One region of the Brevibacillus sp. SIMBA_040 genome, then DNA from elsewhere that is predicted to be linked to it. Evidence: predicted binding sites of a transcription regulator. Region 1 holds the regulator's gene; each other region holds the start of a gene.
What was found. Region 1 encodes CtsR, which represses protease genes until heat stress. Its sites were predicted from a motif close to ATGGTCAATAAAGGTCAAACA; they were not measured.
Positions count from the first base shown of each region.

Region 2: a site for CtsR is predicted at 1,926-1,946, ahead of SB752_RS13175 (ATP-dependent Clp protease ATP-binding subunit). Genes of this name have one in related genera too.
Region 3: a site for CtsR is predicted at 2,228-2,248, ahead of clpP (ATP-dependent Clp endopeptidase proteolytic subunit ClpP). Genes of this name have one in related genera too.

Region 1 covers NZ_JAWRXI010000028.1:597-4,827, reverse strand. Annotated here, with positions in the region: gene SB752_RS29655 (ATP-dependent Clp protease ATP-binding subunit) at 1-322, opposite strand, end outside; gene mcsB (protein-arginine kinase McsB) at 393-1,466, opposite strand; gene mcsA (protein-arginine kinase activator protein McsA) at 1,487-2,005, opposite strand; gene SB752_RS29640 (CtsR family transcriptional regulator) at 2,047-2,511, opposite strand; gene SB752_RS29635 (HAD family hydrolase) at 2,675-3,361, opposite strand; gene SB752_RS29630 (MGDG synthase family glycosyltransferase) at 3,397-4,231, opposite strand, start outside.
Region 2 covers NZ_JAWRXI010000007.1:33,042-37,272, forward strand. Annotated here, with positions in the region: gene rbsK (ribokinase) at 218-1,120, shown strand; gene SB752_RS13170 (PadR family transcriptional regulator) at 1,212-1,757, opposite strand; gene SB752_RS13175 (ATP-dependent Clp protease ATP-binding subunit) at 2,018-4,159, shown strand.
Region 3 covers NZ_JAWRXI010000009.1:297,488-301,718, forward strand. Annotated here, with positions in the region: gene SB752_RS17535 (branched-chain amino acid ABC transporter substrate-binding protein) at 1-929, opposite strand, end outside; gene SB752_RS17540 (copper amine oxidase N-terminal domain-containing protein) at 1,255-1,716, opposite strand; gene SB752_RS17545 (hypothetical protein) at 1,944-2,156, shown strand; gene clpP (ATP-dependent Clp endopeptidase proteolytic subunit ClpP) at 2,289-2,891, shown strand; gene SB752_RS17555 (H-type small acid-soluble spore protein) at 2,947-3,126, opposite strand; gene SB752_RS17560 (hypothetical protein) at 3,149-3,325, opposite strand; gene SB752_RS17565 (HPr family phosphocarrier protein) at 3,448-3,705, opposite strand; gene whiA (DNA-binding protein WhiA) at 3,756-4,231, opposite strand, start outside.

The sequences.
Region 1 (4,231 bases):
TACCGACGTAGGTGTGACCCAGCTTGCGAGCCTCATCCATGGACAGTTCAATTACCTTTTTGGCGCGAGGTGTATAGTTTGGCGTGTAATTACTACCGGACTGCTCTGTTCCACGTCCGATCAACGACTCCACTTCACTCTGGATTTTGTCGAGCCCAAGCCCAAGTGATTGCAATGCCTTGGCAGCAATGCCCTCGCCTTCTCGAATCAGCCCTAAGAGTACATGCTCTGTCCCAATATCCTTGTGTCCGAGACGCACTGCCTCTTCTAGGGCAAGCGCCAGTACTTTTTGTGCTCGTTCCGTAAAACGTCCAAACATCATAACGTACACCTCCGTATAACCGTGTTTTTTCTCTATGGGTTAACTGTTGCATATTACTGCCCTTTACGTGTCAATCAGATGACTCGTTCACTCCGATTCGCTCCCGGATTAAACGGGCTCTGCGTTCGTCTCGCTGGTCCGGAGTCAGCTTTTGCCCTGCGTGCTGCTGCAGAAAACCAGGCTGGGTCGTCACGAGCAGCTCATTCAGGATCAGCGGTGACACATTTGGAATCACACCAAGATCAATCCCGAGTCGTACATCGGATAGGCGTTGTGCTGCTTCCTTGGACTCCACCGTACGTGCGAACATCAAAATGCCATACGAGCGGAATATCCGGTCCTCCAATGATATGCGTGTATGCTCAAGCAAATAAGTACGTGCTACACGCTCCTGCTCGATAATCTGTCTGGCTACCCCGTACAGATTCGAGAGGATATCTGTTTCTGACAATCCAAGCGTTACCTGATTGGAGAGTTGAAACAGGTTCCCTAACGCTTCGCTACCTTCCCCGTAAATTCCTCTAACGACCAAGCCAACTTGATTAATCGCTTGCAGAATCCGGCTGATTTGCTGAGTCATAACTAGTGCTGGCAGATGCAGCATAACCGAGGCGCGAATCCCAGTTCCCACATTGGTTGGGCAGCTTGTGAGGTACCCTCTGGTTTCATCAAACGCGTAGTTGAGATGCTTCTCAAAAATATCATCTATTTTTGTTCCGATTTCCCATGTCTCATTCAATCGAAACCCGGGCAACAGAACTTGAATTCGTATATGGTCTTCTTCATTTACCATGATGCTGACTGACTCGTCTGGACTAAGTAAAACGGCTCCTTTACGTGATTCCTCTGCCAAGTGGGGGCTAATCAGGTGCTTCTCCACCAATACCCGTTTCTCTAATGGATTTACCTGATCCATTTGAATAATTTGCAGAGGCTGTCGTTTGCGCATGGCCTCCGAATCGCATACCTCCGTTACCTTTCTAACAACTTCCTCTCCTTGGGAGTCGGTTGCCAATAACGGGAAAGGGTGCTGGCGCAGATTTCGGGCGATTCGCAGCCGTGTGCTGATAACGATATCGGAATCGGGACCTTCTCCTTTCATCCAATTGCTCCACGGGTTTTGCATAAACTGCTGTTGGCTCATTACCTGCTTACCTCCCCTTGTTACGATTGGGCCATTTTTTGTTCCAAAGCACGAATTCGGTCACGCATCTCAGCTGCCTTTTCAAATTCCTCGCTGGCAATATGACTTTGCAGGGCTTGTTTTAGCTGCTCCAGCTCTTTACGGATTTTCAGCTGGCCACCCGTACGCTCCGGCACTTTGCCGCTATGCTGGGTATTGCCATGAATGCGTCGGAGCAACGGGTCGAGCTTATCCCCCAAAAAGGTGTAGCAATCACTGCATCCGAAGCGTCCGCTTTTGCTGAACTGAGCATATGTGAGTCCGCAGGTTTCGCACCGGAGTGGTTTGCTCGTTGCCGTTTCGCGTCCATTTTTCTGCATGGGATCAAATTTCAATAGTCCTGAAAGGAGATTGTTGATGCTAAAATTGTGAAAGCCGGTAAAGACGTCCCCTTTTTCCTGAGCACAGTGCTCACAAATATGGTATTCGGTTTTTTCGCCATTGACGATTTTCGTCAGATGAAGTGTCGCCGGTCGTTTTCCGCATTCCTCACAGTTCATCACATCATCCCTCCTAGCACTGGGCGTCCCTGTTCCTTTGTTTACTTCAACAGGATTGCCGCAATCATCTGCTTTAAAATATTTGCCCGCAAACGATCTCGTAATTCCGTGTCTACAGTCAATACGTTTCGCGATGTGGCAATTTTCATCAAAGTGGCTTCCCTGATGTTGACTAGGCCTTCTTCGAACAGTCTTTCCACTATTGCATTACCCACATTTTGGGCAATACTCTCACCGATCAGCTCTTCGGTCAACAATTCCTGCAAACGCGCCTTGCTGACAATCTGCACTTTGCGAATACGTATATACCCGCCACCGCCACGCTTACTTTCCACGATATACCCTTTTTGTACGGTAAATCGAGTGTTGATGACGTAATTAATTTGGGACGGGACACATTGAAAAAGGTCGGCAAGCTCACTACGCTGAATCTCGATAGCTCCATTGGGACTCTCGGTAATGATGCTTTTTAAGTGATGTTCAATGATGTCCGAGATGTTTCGCAAGTCATCGCCTCCTGTTCCATGTGTTTTAACTATTGACTTTGACTATCTTTGACTTTGATTATAATGGGTTTACTACGCTCATGCAAGGGGTGAATACACTTTCTAGTGTGGGCAAAAAGGGGGCGCTTGAAACCAAAGAAAAAACCACTCCAGTCGGAATGGTTTATGTTTGATTATGCGTGATGGTGTCGATTTTTGAAAGAATCTCAAGTAATTGCGGGAAGCTTGTAATGACAATCGTAGCTCCATCCAGTTCTCCTGGTTGGGCAAAACCGAAGTCGCAGCCAATCGTCTTAAGTCCATTGGTTGTTCCTGCCTCAATATCTGAATGACGATCTCCTACCATGATGGCTTGCTTGATCTGATAATCGTGCAACAGCTTGGCGACCAGGTCATTTTTTGATTTCGTGGCAAATCGCCCTGCCGAGTACAGGTCAGTTAGAAGCGGCTTTAGTCCATATTCTTCACAGATGGCCTCAATGTACCCCTCTTGCCCATTACTCGCTATAAATAGGGCATACCCCTGTGCATGGAGAGCTTCGAGCGTCTCCTTTACTCCTGGGTACAGATCGGTAATTCGCTCCTGTATGAGCTGAGTTTCATTTTCCAGTAATAACGTATCTGCTGCATGGACCGTCTCTTCACTCGCACCAGGTATGAGCTTGTTCCAGGCCTGCTCAATCGTCATCCCAAGAAGATTGGTAATCTCACCCTCATCCGGAGTTGGCCCATCCCATAATCCCTTTTTTTGCAGCTGCTCAAACGTTCGAGTAAATGCTGGAATGGCCAGCTTCTCAGTCTGCAGCAAAGTGCCATCCATATCGAACAGAATTGCAAAAGAAATACTCATTTGTTTCTCCCGTCCCCTCTTACTGTCGCCTGAGGCTAGTCATTTTCAGCTTGGAGCGCTATTTCCATATCGCCTCGAATAAATTCGGAAATCCGCTGTGCCGCATCCGGTTTCGATATTTTTTGACCCATTCGTCTCATATACTCTACCTTTGACGGACTATGCAATAACTCGTCGATAAAATAAATCAGCTGCTCTGACAAATTGGCATGTACCGCACAGCCATTATTCAACAGGAAGTGGCTATTTCGCTCTTCTTGTCCCGGCAACGGGTTGTAAATAATCATGGGTACCCTCTTGCTCATCACCTCAGCAGATGTTAATCCACCGGATTTTGTCACTATAAGATCGGCTGTTTCCAAATACTCATGGAAGTTGCTTATAAATTTTAGAGGGACAACCTCATGTCGATAGGTGCGATTGGTAACTTTTTTATAAAGCTTATCATTGGTTCCAGTGAGTACAAAGGTCTTCAGCGGGAGGTTTATCGCCTCCAGTCCGTCGAGTACCTTTTCCATGGAGCCTAGACCCAGGCCGCCCCCCGAGAGTATGATACTTTTTTGTTCTGGAGCAAGTCCCAGCTTCATTCTGATCTCTTGGGCATCCAGTGGCATACTGAACTTTCGCATAATCGGAATACCCATCGGAATGAATTTCTGATGATCCTGCCGATAAAGGTCTACTAAATAATAAAGCTGCTCATGTCCGATGAAGTAGTAATTGATGTGATGATTAATCCAGGACGGATGAATCGTATAGTCCGTAATGATCGTGTAGATCGGCTCTTTCCAGTTATTTCTTCCTTTAAGTACAGAGAGCATGCAGCTCGCAAAAGGATGCGTTGCAATGAATGCATCAGGTTGAACACTG
Region 2 (4,231 bases), on a different contig from region 1:
AATGAATGAGGGATGCTCCCTCGCTTTCGATTATAACACGGGACGAGTTCGTATGGTTTATTGAAAGACAAATCTGTCGATGTTATCATTAACGATTGGGTACCACAGGGCATCTGGCTGATTTCAACAGGAAAGAAGCCGTGCAAAAAAGAACAAATTCTACATAGGCAAAGAGGTTTGTGTATAGAGAAGAAAAAGAAGAGGGAGGTAGCGTATCGTGAAAATCGTAGTAGTCGGAAGCATCAACATGGATCTCGTCACCCATGTGCATCATCTGCCAAAAGCAGGCGAGACGATATCGAGCCATTCCTTTCAACTGATTCCGGGGGGAAAGGGAGCGAATCAGGCGGTTGCCGCAGCGCGTTTAGGCGCATATGTTTCTATGGTAGGCATGGTCGGTACAGACGAGAATGGATCGATTTTACTTTCTGGCATGTCGGATTCCAAAGTTCATGTAGAAGGCGTATCAAGAGAGGGAACCACGGGCATGGCCTTTATCAATGTCAGTGATGACGGCGAAAATAACATCGTGCTGGTACCTGGCGCGAATGCACTGGTAAGTGTGGAGCATATTGAACAAAACATCGCGTTCTTGGAGCAAAGCGACGTGATTTTGCTCCAGCTGGAAATCCCGCTTGCTGGCGTTTTGCATGTAGCCAAGCGCGCCACTGAAATGGGCAAGCTCGTCATGTTAAACCCGGCTCCAGCATGCGAGCTGCCGAGTGAGCTACTGAGCGCCGTTCATACAGTTACGCCAAATGAAACAGAACTCGAGATTTTAACTGGAATGCCAGTAACTACGGTGGAGGAAGTACAGGCAGCAGCCCGCAAATTGCTGGAGAGCGGCCCGAAACGGGCAATCGTAACGATGGGGGAAAAGGGAGCGTTGCTTGTGACGGCAGACAAGGCAACGCAAATTCCTGCTTACCCCGTGGAACCGGTGGATACCACCGCAGCAGGCGATTCCTTTACAGCTGCATTTGCTGTCGGAATTACCAAAGGAATGTCCGAAGAGGAAGCAGCGAGGTTCGCCAGCAAAGTGGCAGCATTGGTCGTAACAAAGGAAGGCGCACAACCCTCTCTTCCCACGATAGAAGAAGTAGAAGCACATTCTCTCTAAAAACAAAGCATTACAGCAGCAAAGCAATAGCAAAACGAGTCCAGGAGAAAGGTTCCAGGACTCGTTTTTTTGTCGTTTATAAACAACACATTTATTTCGCGCGTTTTTTCAGCAAATCCATTACCCATTCGCACCAGCTGATATCGTCCTTCATCCGGCGCGCGCCCCAGGAGAGCAGGATGTAGTCACCAAAGGAAGGATGGTCCGGATGATCGGGGACACCTTCACAGTCTGTTGAGAGTTCCTCTATGTAATCCTCATACATTTGGAGTTGTTCTTTGCAATGGTCCATGCGCTCTGTAAAAATCGCATTCGCCATTTTCTCGTCGGCGAGCCACATACAATAGGCTTTTAACACGAGCTCATCACGCACCACCGGCTCTGCTGCTGGTTGACCAAGCCATAACTTTAACGCAATTTGTCCTTTCTCGGTGATGGAGTATACCTTCTTGTCTGGCCGATCCGTTTGATGGACACGCGTGAACTCCAAATAGCCTTCTTGTTCGAGCTTGGCCAACAGCGGATAAATCTGACTGTGCTTGGCCTGCCAAAAGGGTTGTAGCTGGAGCATCAAGTCGTAGCCAGAGCTTGGCGTTCGGGCAACCAGCCCAAGGAGTCCATATGCAAGTGTATTCAAGTGAAGAGCCCCCTGACATTTATCTATCTCATCATCATTATAGGAAGGGATTCATAGTGAGGCAATAGCGTAAAGTCCCACCTAAATAGGTTTTCCGAAAGGATTTTTTTTAATTCCAAGCAATTCCTCTTGAAAGTCAAAGAAGGTCAAACTATAATGGAATCAGCGAAGGTCAGAAATGGTCAAATGAAGGTTAGCCTTTCGCTTAAACAATAGAAAGTATCCACTATAACGAAAGAACATGTAGGGGGTAATGAATGATGCAATGTGAAATCTGCAAACAAAGACAAGCAACGGTTTCGGTTCATATAAAGCTGCAAAATCAGCAACAGAAATACAATCTGTGTAGTGATTGCAATGCTAAGCTGAGCAACAAAATGGGGATCGGTATGGGCTTCAGTCCATTTTCATCCTTCTCTGGTTTGGACGAATTCTTTCAAAACCTCGCGAAATCTGCATCGGTTCAAGGAAATTCCGATTTTCAGCCACAAACAGAGGCGAAGTCGCCTGACCGTGGTGGCATCCTGGATGACCTGGGACGGAATTTGAACGATGCAGCCCGCGCCGGCCTGATTGATCCCGTCATTGGGCGCGAACAGGAAATCGAGCGAGTAATTGAAATTTTGAACCGCCGCAATAAAAATAATCCGGTTCTGATTGGTGAGCCAGGGGTAGGGAAGACTGCGATTGCCGAAGGACTAGCCTTGCGCATTATAGAGGGACAGGTTCCTGCCAAGCTGAAAAACAAGCAGGTCTATATTCTCGATGTCGCTTCACTTGTAGCGGGCACCGGTATTCGTGGTCAATTCGAAGAAAAAGTGAAGCAAGTCATTGCCGAGCTGCAAAAGCGCAAAAACGTGATTCTGTTTGTCGATGAGATCCATCTCCTCGTTGGTGCAGGATCAGCAGAAGGCTCCATGGATGCAGGGAACATTCTAAAACCGGCTTTGGCTCGAGGCGAGCTGCAATTGATCGGCGCTACAACATTAAAAGAGTACCGTGTGATTGAAAAAGATGCAGCGCTGGAACGCAGATTACAGCCAGTGATGGTAAAAGAGCCAAGTGTAGAAGCGGCGATCGAGATTTTAAAGGGACTGCGTCCGAAATATGAAGCCTTTCATAATGTCTCCTATTCGGATGATGTGATTCGTGCATGTGTAGAGTATTCCCATCGTTACATCCAGGATCGTTTTCTCCCAGATAAGGCGATTGACCTGATGGATGAGGCTGGCTCCCGCTTGAATCTGCGTTCTTCCACACAGGATACGACCGAGCTGCATGAGCGTCTGCAACAAATCGCAAAAGAGAAAAACGAGGCTACGCAGCAGGAAGAGTACGAACGTGCAGCCCGTCTGCGCGATGAAGAAGCTGGTCTTCTCGAAAAAATGGATCAGCTGGACAAAGCTGAGCAGCGCTCTACTGTTGAAGTAGCAGACATTCAGGAAATGATTGAGCAGAAGACAGGGATTCCTGTTCGCAAGCTGCAAAGCGATGAGCAGGCGAAAATGAAAAATCTGGCGGCTCATCTGGAAACCAAGGTCATCGGTCAGTCTGAAGCGGTAACGTCCGTAGCCAAAGCGATTCGTCGCAGCCGCGCCGGGCTGAAACCAAAAAACAGACCGATTGCGTCCTTCCTGTTCGTTGGTCCTACGGGTGTCGGGAAAACCGAATTGTCGAAAGCATTGGCAGAAGAGCTGTTTGGCACACCAGATTCCATGATTCGCTTGGATATGAGTGAGTACATGGAGAAGCATTCGGTATCCAAGCTGATCGGTTCGCCTCCAGGTTATGTTGGACATGAAGAAGCTGGCCAGCTGACCGAGCGTGTGCGTCGAAATCCTTACAGCATTATTTTGCTGGACGAAATTGAAAAAGCTCATCGAGACGTTCAGCACATGTTCCTGCAAATTTTAGAGGATGGTCGTTTGACTGACAGCCAGGGACGCACAGTAAGCTTCAAGGAAACGGTCATTATCGCTACCAGCAACGCAGGCGTGAGTGAACGCAAAATCGAGGTCGGCTTTGGAGCAAAAACACCAAAGGTCGCAACTGTACTGGAATCACTCGCCGGATTCTTTAAACCAGAGTTTTTGAATCGCTTTGACTCGATTATTTCCTTTACCCATTTGGAAAAAGCGGATTTGGTCAAAATCGTTGACCTCCTGCTGCAGGATGTGAAGGCAAGTCTTCACGTTCAAGGCATGGAAATGAGCATTACCGATGAGGCGAAGGAAAAGCTGGTTGAGCTGGGCTACAACCCATCTTTTGGTGCACGTCCGCTGCGTCGTGTGATTCAGCAATACGTAGAGGATGGCGTTGCAGATCTGGTGATTGATGAAGAAAATGTGAGTGCGATCATGATCGAAGTAGAGGATGATTCCATTCGCGTGAAGAAAGCATAAAGATTCGCCTACAGGCATAGACACCCCTGAATGATTTCTTCAGGGGTGTCTTCATGCCAAGTAATAAGCAAT
Region 3 (4,231 bases), on a different contig from region 1:
CCAACGTCACCTACAGTCGATGTAAATACGACGTTGTTGGCATTTTCAGCGCCGGCAATTTTCACGAGGTCAGCGGAGTCATAGCCGTCTCCACCCATGAATACGCCTTTGAAGCCTTTTTCACGAGCTTGCTTCACGATGATACCCGCGTCGGAATAGTATCCACCGAAGTAAATCATCTCAGGCTTGGTAGCGAGAATTTGGTTGATGATGGCACTATAGTCTTTTTCCCCAGCTGTTACACCCTCGTAGCCGAGAATTTGTACACCGTCAGCTTCAAATTGCTTTTTCACTTCATCAGCCAGACCTTGGCCGTAAGCTGCCTTGTCATGCATGATGAACGCAGATTTGATGCCTAACTGGTTTTTCGCGTAAACAGCTGCCTTGGAGCCTTGCTGGTCGTCACGCGCACAAATGCGGTGAACAATTTTTTTGCCTTGCTCTGTCAGATCAGAACCGGTTGCTGATGGAGACACCATAACCAGCTTCTCTTGATCATATTGTGCAGCTGCCGTGATGGAAGCCCCTGTTGTAGCATGACCAACTACCCCTATTACATCAGCGTTGGAGATCAGCATTTGTGCTACAGCAACCCCTTGTTTCGGGTCAGCCTGGTCATCCTGAGCCAAGAGCTGCACATCAAACCCAAGCTGTTTGAATGCTTCTTGCTTTTCTTTCAGGGCATATTCTGCACCTGCTTTTGCCGTACTACCATAATCGGAGTATTGACCGGACATAGGTCCGACTACCGCAATTACCAATTTTTCGGTTGCTCCGCTTCCGCCGCCGCTTTGCGATGGAGCCGGAGTTGCACTTCCACCACCACTGTTTTGCGCAGGAGCTGTGCTCTGGCCACCGCCACAACCTGCAAGTACCGAACCCAATGCTACCGTAGCAGCTAGAATAGACAGCGTTTTCTGTTTTTTCATAGCAATAATCCCCCTCTTTATTTACGAGCAAACTATGATTCACTATCTTATTTTAAAATATTTTTGAAAATTTGCAATAGAAATAACAGGATTCGCTATCAATATTATTTCCGACCATATAATTGATTTGAAAACTCTTATTGATACTGGATCAGTAGAGACGACTCTGTACGATCAGTATGAAAAAGCAGCCACCGTATAAAATATGGCAACTGCTTTTTGGAAAATTTTATCTGCTTTTTGTGTTTTTGGGAATACGCTTTGCACGTAACGTATATGCCTCGTGCATCACTGTGGTTTTCCCTCAATGAACCAATCAAATCTCTTACGAATTGATTGGAATGGTTAGGCTGTAGGTGAGCGTTTTTGCGTCGTAGCTCACTTTAGCTCCCAGCTCTTTTGCGATGAATACGAGTGGTACGAGTACGGCACCAGTAATTGGGCGTGGTGCATTCGGTACTTGTGTTTCTTTGCCGTTCTTATAGGCAAAAGTAGTATTTTCATACATGCGTAGTCTGTATTCTGCACCCTTGGACACGAGCAACGATTTCGTCATTGTATCCCAAGCGGCGGATCCACCCAAAGCAATTGCCAACGTGCTAGCATTGACATAAGCTACTCCTTCATCCACCACAATCTCTTGTGGGAAAGGGAACTCCTTGCCATTCAGTTGAACCTTAACTTGTTGCTGTTGCACCGGCGCTGCTTGTGCAAATGCAGCTGTTGCCGCTACACTCCCTGTCAAAAGAGCAGTAGTCAACACCATTGCAGAAACCTTGCGAAGCATAAAAAACACCCCTCATTAAAATGAAATGAATACCAATTTTGTAATTTTCGACACCAATCAACTATATCCTTCTTTCTTCATCCCATTCTTTTCCTATGTAAGAGATGCGCCAATCATGCCAAACTATGTAAAAAGAGTAACTAACCTAAAAATATCCCGCGAACAAACGTTTTTGTGCACAACCTGTGGATAAGACTGTGGATAACTATATGAGGGAAGGTATGGAGATGGCAGATCAAGCGTTTTATTTGATTTACCAGGAAGCGAGTGACGAAGAGTGTCTTTTGACCATACAGCCGTACAAGGATGAGCAAGCCCTTGCGGAAGCCATTAATCAATTACAAGCAAAAGAGATTGACGAATATACGATTATTTACGGAAAAAAGCTGAAAGCCTCCCTGCGTCTAGCCGTTGAATTAAGTGACTGGGTTGAGGAATAAATCGTTTCTTTTGCAAATAGGTTTATGGAGAGACAATTTGGCAAACATGGTAGGGAGGACATGCACTTAAGTGTTTGACCTTCATTGACCTTTTGTGTATGATTAATCTTACAAAGAGAGGAGGAAGACTAGATGCACATGAACTTGATTCCAACCGTCATTGAACAGACCAACCGCGGTGAACGTGCTTATGATATCTACTCGCGTCTGCTCAAGGACCGCATCATCTTTCTGGGAACCCCAATCAACGACACCGTAGCCAACATTGTTGTGGCACAGTTGTTGTTCCTTCAGGCGGAAGATCCGGAGAAAGACATTCATCTGTACATTAATAGCCCAGGTGGTTCAATTACTGCCGGTATGGCGATTTACGATACAATGCACTTTATTAAGCCAGATGTCTCCACGATTTGTATCGGAATGGCTGCCTCCATGGGTGCTTTCTTGCTCGCTGCTGGGGCAAAAGGCAAGCGCTTTGCATTGCCTAACAGCGAAGTGATGATCCACCAACCACTCGGTGGCGCTCAAGGTCAAGCAAGCGACATTGAAATCGCTGCAAAACGTATTTTGAAGATGCGTGATCACTTGAATACGATCCTGGCAGAACGCACTGGGCAGCCATTGGAGCGCATTCAAAAGGATACCGACCGCGACAACTTCCTCTCTGCAGCTGAAGCCGTAGAGTACGGACTGATTGACAAAGTCATCACTTCTGAGCCTTCTTCGAAGAAGTAACCAGGCTGATGAAAAAAGAGGAAACACCCGACTGATTGTAGCCGGGTGTTTCTTTTTATGCTTCTTCCAACTGACTGATGGCGACGAATTCACTCTGAGCAGGATTTCTTTCTGTATGAACACGTGCAGTCGCCGTGCTTTCATCGACGTCATCTATCCATACTGACTTTCCTTGGTATGTCACCTGAATCTTTTCTTTTGAACGGACAATCTCCTGTACTCTAGCTACATCCACTAGCTGTCCCTCCTGCTATCGTTTAGTCGTCCAAAGCTTGCTTGGCAGCTGTAGCTCCTGTCATCGTATCCACGCTTGTCTCTTCAATCAGACCGTTCTGGTCAGAGACGATGCCCCCGCCCAAGCCTTCATTGATCATGCGGTCGATGTCCATATCATAAGCATCACGACCTTCATGCTTGGCATCACGATTGCTCATTGTTTTCCCCTCCTTTTTTGTGCATTACAATCATTAGCAATGCCCTGACGACAGGTAAAAAATGTGTGAAACCACAAAAAAGACACCTCCCCTAAGAGAAAGTGTCCTGTGAATAACTTTTTCTAGTCTTCCTTGCTAACCAGATTTACGAGGCTTGTAACTGCCTGAGAGGCATCTGGCCCTTCTGCTAAAATGGTAATTTCCGTTCCCGAACTGATCGCGAGGCTCATGATACCCATAATGCTCTTCGCATTTACCTTTTTGTTTTCTTTTTCAACGAATACTTCCGATGCAAAACGGTTGGCCTCTTGTACGAAAAATGCCGCCGGACGCGCTTGCAAACCGGTTTTTAATGCCACCACAACCTGCTGTTGAACCATGAAAGGACCTCCTTACGCCATAGACTATTATCCATTAGTATATCATGCATCTAGATCGAAATATTTTGTTTTTCTCGTAATTTGTCAGCGATTTCGTTTATTTTTCGCAAGCGGTGGTTAATCCCAGATTTGCTAACTACCCCACTCGGCACCATTTCCCCCAATTCTTTCAAATTGATATCGGGATGAGCTAGTCGTAATTCGGCTACTTCACGCAGACGTTTCGGTAAATTCTCCAATCCTACCTCGTTGTCGATCAGCTGGATATTTTCCATTTGCCTGGTGGCAGCGTTTACCGTTTTATTAATATTAGCGATTTCGCAATTATGTAAACGGTTTACGGAGTTACGCATATCTTTGACGATTCGTACATCCTCAAAATACAGGAGTGCCTGGTGCGCCCCAATCAGGCTCAAAAACTCTGTGATTTTCTCGCCTTCTTTAATATAGAGAACATACCCTTTTTTCCGCTCGATGCACTTGGCATTTAGTTTATACCGATTAGCGATCTTGGTCAATGCTTCGC